Cycloclasticus pugetii PS-1: one gene and its partner. The protein of the gene in region 1 binds, or shares a complex with, the protein of each later gene. Links are inferred from orthologs where the notes say so. Each region holds a gene or a part of one and is shown on either strand. Other genes may lie near its edges. The genes, in order: secA and secY.

Region 1 (3,520 bases):
GTAATACCTGTGTTTCTTTAGCATTCACCTTGCTTGCAAGTTCTGCACAGCATGTTTGCGCTGTCAACAAACCTGCGCCGCCCAAACCAGCATTTGCATTGCCTGAATTAATCAGTAGATAACGTGGAGAGTCTTCGGCTAAATGTTTTTTAGCCACTGTAACGGGCGCTGCACAAAATTTATTTTTTGTAAAAACAGCCGCAACCTGTGTTTGCGCAGTCAGTTCAAATAGCGTTAGGTCGTCACGTACAGTTTGTGAAATACCCGCTGATGCGGTGCCAATGCGAACACCTGATATTGCTTTTAATTCTAAAGGGACAGTTCCGCCTACAGGCATGATTAAGCTCCTAATAAACAGTTATAGATATAAAGTTAAGTAGCCCTTAGACTATAAAAAGCCACCTTACTCAAACGAGCGCTTAACGTAGCCTCACAGCTTGCCGTGGCACTGTTTAAATTTCTTGCCAGAACCGCATGGGCAAGGGTCATTCCGGCCAATTTTTTTATCCGAACGTTTAAAAGGCTGTGCCTTGTCGGCTTGCTCATCGTTCTTTTCTTCACCTAAGGCATTTGCATCATCATGCTTGTATTCCATGGTTTGATGAATACGACGTTGCTCATCAACGGCTTGAACATCTTCTTCTGCACGAACTTGGACCTTTGTTACCAACTGAACAACATCTCTTTTTAATGTATCTAATAGCGATGTGAAGAGCTCAAAGGCCTCGCGTCTATATTCCTGTTTCGGATCTTTTTGTGCATAACCACGTAGATGAATACCCTGTCTTAAATGTTCCATCGCACCTAAGTGATCCCTCCACAACGAATCTAATGTTTGCAGCATCACCGATTTTTCAAAGTGCCGAAGCACCTCTGCACCTGCTAATATTTCTTTTTTTGCATAGTCATCGCTGATTGTTTTTAGGATTAGCTCGCGCAGACTGTCTTCATGCAAGCTATCATCTGTATCTAATAGCTCTTGAATATTAAGCTTGCAGGAGAACTCATCCTCAAGAGCAGCCTGTAAGCCTGCAATATCCCATTGCTCTTCGATTGATTGTGCTGGAATATACACATCAATTAATTGGTTAACGACATCTTCACGTATAGAAACAATAGTATCGGCAATATCTGATGCCTCCATAATTTCATTACGTTGATCATAAATCACTCGACGTTGATCATTCGCCACATCATCGTATTGAAGAAGTTGCTTACGAATATCGAAGTTATGCCCTTCTACTTTACGTTGAGCATTTTCAATCGCTTTACTCACCCAAGGGTGCTCAATCGACTCACCTTTTTCTAAACCCAGTTTTTGCATCAAACCAGATACACGTTCTGAGGCAAAAATTCGCATTAAGCTGTCTTCTAACGATAAGTAAAAACGACTTGCACCAGGGTCACCTTGACGCCCTGACCGGCCCCTTAGCTGATTATCTATCCGGCGCGACTCATGCCTTTCTGTACCAATTACACGGAGACCACCGGCATCTAGTACTGCCTGATGCTTTTTTTGCCATACTTCAGATGACTCGTCTTCGCTCTTGCCACCCAAAACAATATCGGTCCCTCGTCCGGCCATATTAGTCGCAATAGTGACCGCCCCTAAAGCACCGGCATTGGCAATAATTTGTGCTTCACGTTCATGCTGTTTAGCATTAAGCACCTCATGAGGCACCTTCTTCTTGGTTAGGCTGGACGATATATATTCAGAAACTTCAATAGAGGTTGTACCCACTAATACTGGCTGCTTTCGTTGGTAGCAATCTTCGATATCCTCAATAACCGCTTCGTATTTTTCTTTCGCTGTTAAATAAATAAGATCCCCGGCGTCTTCACGCGCCATCCCACGGTGTGTTGGAATAACAATAACTTCCAAACCATAAATTTGTTGAAACTCAAATGCTTCGGTGTCTGCAGTACCGGTCATTCCCGATAATTTGTCATACATCCTAAAATAATTTTGGAATGTAATAGACGCCATCGTTTGGTTTTCACTTTGAATTTTAACGCCTTCTTTTGCCTCTACTGCTTGATGAAGCCCCTCGCCCCAGCGCCGGCCCGGCATTGTTCTTCCAGTAAACTCATCAACAATAACCACTTGACCATTTTGAATAATGTAATCGACATCTTTGTGATACAGCGCACTGGCTCGTAATGCAGCATATACATGATGCATCAACCCAATATTAGTGGCATCGTATAGGCTTTCATTTTCACTTAATAGGCCGCTACTGGTCAGTAGTTCTTCAATTTTTTCATGGCCTAACTCTGTCAAAAAGACTTGTTTCGACTTCTCATCAACGGTGTACTCACCACCCTCTTGCGACTCAACCTCTTCTGTAAGGTCTTTTACCAACTCGTTAAGCTTGATATATAAATCACTTTTATCATCTGTTGGGCCTGAAATAATCAGTGGTGTTCTTGCTTCATCAATTAAGATTGAATCAACCTCATCAACGATCGCGTAATGCAGCTCACGTTGAACCTTGTCTTCGACACCAAATGCCATATTGTCTCGAAGGTAATCAAAGCCAAACTCATTATTAGTGCCGTATGTAATATCTGCTGCATAGGCTTCGCGTCGCTGTTCAGGGCTCATCGAATTGACGATCACACCCGTTGTCATGCCTAAGAAGGCGAACAACTGCCCCATCCATTGTGAATCACGTTCAGCCAAGTAATCATTCACTGTCACCATATGAACGCCCTTACCGGGCAATGCATTCAAATAGGCTGATAACGTGGCAACCAGTGTTTTACCTTCACCGGTTTTCATTTCGGCGATGCGTCCATCATGAAGCACCATCCCGCCAATTAGCTGCACATCAAAATGACGCATGCCTAAGGCGCGAACACCAGCTTCTCTAACCACTGCAAACGCTTCAACGATTAATGCGTCGAGTGTTTCACCTTGTTCAAGTCGAGCACGAAATTCATCCGTTTTCGCTTTCAACTCAGTGTCACTTAAGGCACTGATTGATGCTTCAATCTCATTAATTTTTTTAACGGTTTTTTGTTTTGCTTTTACCAACCGATCATTACGACTACCAAAAACTTTCTTTACGATATTTGAAATCATTACAAATAAACTTTAGTGTGAAACGAAAAACCAAATGATACCGCATATGGTTCACTGAAACCTGCTTTTTAGGCCCATTCAAGCCCTATTCATAACGCTTTAAATCAGAATGTAAAAGGACGTAGGAGTAAGTACTGCCTTAGCTTGAAGAATACAGGTATTTACGAGGATTCACCTTCTTACCGTTGCGCATTACTTCAAAGTGAACATGTGGCCCGGTAGAATGACCCGTTGACCCCATTTTAGCGATAACATCATTTTGTTTAACGACATCGCCTAATTTGACCACTATTTCCTTATTATGCCCATAGCGGGTGACGTACCCTGAGCCATGGTCAATTTCAATTAAATAACCATAACCGCCTTTTTTCCCCGCGTAGGTCACCAAGCCAGATGCAGCGGCTAAAACACTGGTCCCTGTCTTGCCTGCAATAT
Region 2 (3,214 bases), 1.4 Mb from region 1 along the record:
TATATTTAGCCATAATAATTTCCTAGTTATACACGTCGTTTCTTTGGCGGACGACAGCCATTATGTGGAATAGGTGTTACATCTTCAATAAAAGTAATATTAAAACCAATATTGTTTAATGCACGTACTGCAGATTCACGACCAGGACCTGGGCCTTTAATCTTAACTTCAAGATTTTTCATTCCAAAATCTTTCGCAACTTCACCGGCACGTTCAGCGGCAACTTGAGCTGCAAAAGGTGTACTTTTACGTGAACCTCTAAATCCAGACCCACCAGCAGTTGCCCAAGATAGTGCATTGCCTTTACGGTCTGTTATGGTAACGATCGTGTTATTAAATGTAGCATGTACATGGACAATTCCATCAACTACATTTTTTTTAACTTTCTTCTTACTACGACTTGGTTTAGCCATACTTCAAATATCCTTTAATTGAATCTTACTTTCTAATTGGTTTCCGAGGGCCCTTGCGGGTTCTAGCGTTTGTTTTAGTACGCTGGCCTCGAACAGGTAAACTTCTACGATGACGGATTCCACGGAAGCAACCCAAATCTAGTAAGCGTTTAATATTCATAGAAACTTCACGACGTAAATCGCCTTCTATTAAATATTTTCCGACTTCTTCACGTATCAGTTCTAATTGATCTTCAGATAGTTCGCGAACTTTAGTTGTTGTATCAATTCCAGCTGCAGCACAAATAGCTTTTGATCTAGTAAGACCAACGCCATATATAGATGTCAGTGAAATAACAATGTGCTTATTATCAGGTATATTAATACCAGCGATACGTGCCATTAATTCTCTCCGTTATTTTGGCCAGTAGAAAACCGGCAATTTTAATCTTTATTTCGAATAACTACAAGCTTAAATATTAGCCTTGACGTTGCTTATGTCGCCCATCTTTGCAGATAATGCGTATTACTCTATTACGACGAACAACTTTACAATTGCGACAAATTTTCTTAACTGATGCTCTTACTTTCATAATTTACTCCTACTAACCTTAACTTATTTGTTTTTAAGGTTCGCTTTTTTCATTAAACCTTCATATTGCTGTGACATAAGATGACTTTGCATTTGCGCAATGAAATCCATGACAACAACAACGATAATTAACAATGATGTTCCACCAAAATAAAACGGCACATTCCAATAAACAATCAAAAACTCAGGTAACAAACAAACAGCCGTAATATACATAGCACCAAGCAACGTTAATTTTGTAATAACCGCATCTATATATTTAGTTGTTTGCTCACCAGGTCGGATACCAGGAATAAAAGCACCTGATTTTTTAAGGTTATCCGACGTATCTCTTGAATTAAATACTAATGCAGTATAGAAAAAACAAAAGAATATAATCGCTGCTGCATAAAGCAACACATAAATTGGCTGCCCAGGAGATAACATACTAGATACATCTTGCAACCAACCCATTCCTTCACTGTTACCAAACCAACCTGCAATAGTTGAAGGAAATAAAATTATACTTGAAGCGAAAATGGGTGGGATCACACCTGCCATATTAAGCTTCAACGGTAAAAAACTAGACTGACCCGCCATCATTTTATTACCTTGCTGACGTTTAGCGTAATTTATAGTGATTCTTCGCTGAGCACGCTCAACAAAAATCACAAATGCCGTCACAGCAACAGCTATAAAGAACAGCATAATAACCATAAATGCGTTCATTTCGCCTGTTCTAACTAATTCGAGTGTACCACCAATAGCACTCGGTAATCCTGCAACAATACCACCAAAAATGATAATTGATATACCGTTACCAATTCCACGTTCAGTAACTTGTTCCCCTAACCACATAAGAAACATCGTCCCACTGACAAGTGTAACTACTGCAGTAAACATAAAAGCAAAACCTGGATTAAATACCACCGGTAAGCCGCCAGCAGATTGCCCTTGAATTGCTGTAGCAACACCAAACGCTTGAAACGTTGCAAGTACTACCGTGAAATAACGTGTATATTGAGTTATTTTACGTTTTCCAGATTCACCTTCTTTTTTAAGTTGCTCAAATTTTGGAACAACAGACGTCATTAACTGGATAATAATAGACGCAGAAATATACGGCATTATTCCAAGCGCAAAAATACTCAGTCTTTTGAGCGCACCACCTGAGAACATGTTAAACATATCAAGAATAGTTCCAGCTTGTTGCTCGAACATTAATGATAGTGCCTTAGGGTCAATTCCAGGAACTGGCACATGCGCACCAATACGAAACACGAACAAAGCACCAAGAACGAAAAACAATCGTTTTCGTAGTTCAGGTAGTTTGCTTAACCCGCCAGTTGCGCCTGAGGCTGATGAACCAAGTACAGACATTGATTAAGCTAAACTGCCGCCAGCTGCTTCGATTGCCTTAACGGCACCAGCAGTTGCAGAAATTCCTTGTAATTTTACCGCTGAAGTCAATTCACCAGATGAAATAATTTTAACTTTTTTAGTAAAAACAGGAACAATATTAGCGGCGATCAATGATTCAATTGTAACAATCTCATCATTTAAGTTATTTAACTCATGCAACCTAACTTCTGCTGTTAATTTCTTTTTAGCAGAGGTAAATCCAATTTTAGGAAGCCTACGCTGTATTGGCATTTGACCACCTTCAAAACCGATTTTAGGCATTCCACCTGATCGTGATTTTTGACCTTTATGACCACGACCACAAGTTTTACCTGATCCAGAGCCGATACCACGGCCAACGCGTTTTGCAGGTTTTGTACTACCAGCAGCTGGTTTAATTGTATTTAGTAACATTTTAAATCTCTTCTACGTTAAGCATGTAATGAATTTTATTGATCATGCCTCGATTTTCAGGTGTATCAATAACTTCAACTGATTGATTGATTTTGCGTAAGCCTAAACCAGCAACACATGCTTTATGTGATGCTAATCGACCATTCTTACTACGAATCATTGTTACTTTGATTTTCTTTTCACTCATTATTATTACCCGATGATATCAGCGACTGATTTTCCACGTTTCATAGCAACTTGTTCAGCATTCGTCATATCAGACAAACCTTTAATAGTTGCTCTAACAACGTTAGCAGGATTGTTACTTCCAACACATTTTGCAAGCACATCATGCACACCAACAACTTCAAATACAGCACGCATTGCGCCACCAGCAATAATACCAGTACCATCAGAAGCAGGTTTCATAAAGACTTCTGCAGCGCCATATTTAGCA

What was found.
Region 2: the proteins of secA (region 1) and secY are in contact, whole or in part, in a crystal structure (PDB 3DIN), measured with the Thermotoga maritima proteins. The link is inferred for Cycloclasticus pugetii PS-1 from one-to-one orthologs. Residues at the interface, in WP_004082002.1 of Thermotoga maritima: Glu261, Ala262, Arg263, Lys300, Ala301, Arg302, Thr303, Ile304, Ile305, Leu323, Tyr324, Asp325, Pro326, Val329, Ser330, Tyr333, Ile336, Lys340, Phe345, Val349, Glu363, Phe364, Tyr374, Ser375, Gly376, Gly377, Glu393, Ile395, Thr482, Ser483; in WP_004081795.1 of Thermotoga maritima: Glu108, Gly109, Glu110, Glu111, Ala236, Glu237, Arg238, Arg239, Ile240, Thr241, Ile242, Gln243, Tyr244, Ala245, Arg246, Arg247, Val248, Thr249, Gly250, Arg251, Arg252, Val253, Tyr254, Gly256, Ala257, Ser258, Thr259, Tyr260, Leu261, Pro262.

What each region holds. Positions count from the first base shown.
Region 1 is NZ_ARVU01000001.1:378,902-382,421, reverse strand. Bases 231-3,422 are described here. They hold secA (preprotein translocase subunit SecA), read right to left. Parts: upstream 3,086-3,422; coding sequence 431-3,085; downstream 231-430. Other genes in these bases: CYCPU_RS0101880 (M23 family metallopeptidase), read right to left, coding at 3,225-3,422; argJ (bifunctional glutamate N-acetyltransferase/amino-acid acetyltransferase ArgJ), read right to left, coding at 231-337. In the rest of the region: more of argJ, read right to left, coding at 1-230; more of CYCPU_RS0101880, read right to left, coding at 3,423-3,520. UniProt on the Escherichia coli protein: Required for protein export, interacts with the SecYEG preprotein conducting channel.
Region 2 is NZ_ARVU01000001.1:1,813,349-1,816,562, forward strand. Bases 177-3,062 are described here. They hold secY (preprotein translocase subunit SecY), read right to left. Parts: upstream 2,344-3,062; coding sequence 1,009-2,343; downstream 177-1,008. Other genes in these bases: rpsK (30S ribosomal protein S11), read right to left, coding at 177-413; rpsM (30S ribosomal protein S13), read right to left, coding at 439-795; rpmJ (50S ribosomal protein L36), read right to left, coding at 872-985; rplO (50S ribosomal protein L15), read right to left, coding at 2,347-2,778; rpmD (50S ribosomal protein L30), read right to left, coding at 2,780-2,965. Outside these bases: rpsD (30S ribosomal protein S4), read right to left, coding at 1-13; more of rpsK, read right to left, coding at 27-176; more of rpsE, read right to left, coding at 3,063-3,214. UniProt on the Escherichia coli protein: The central subunit of the protein translocation channel SecYEG. Consists of two halves formed by TMs 1-5 and 6-10.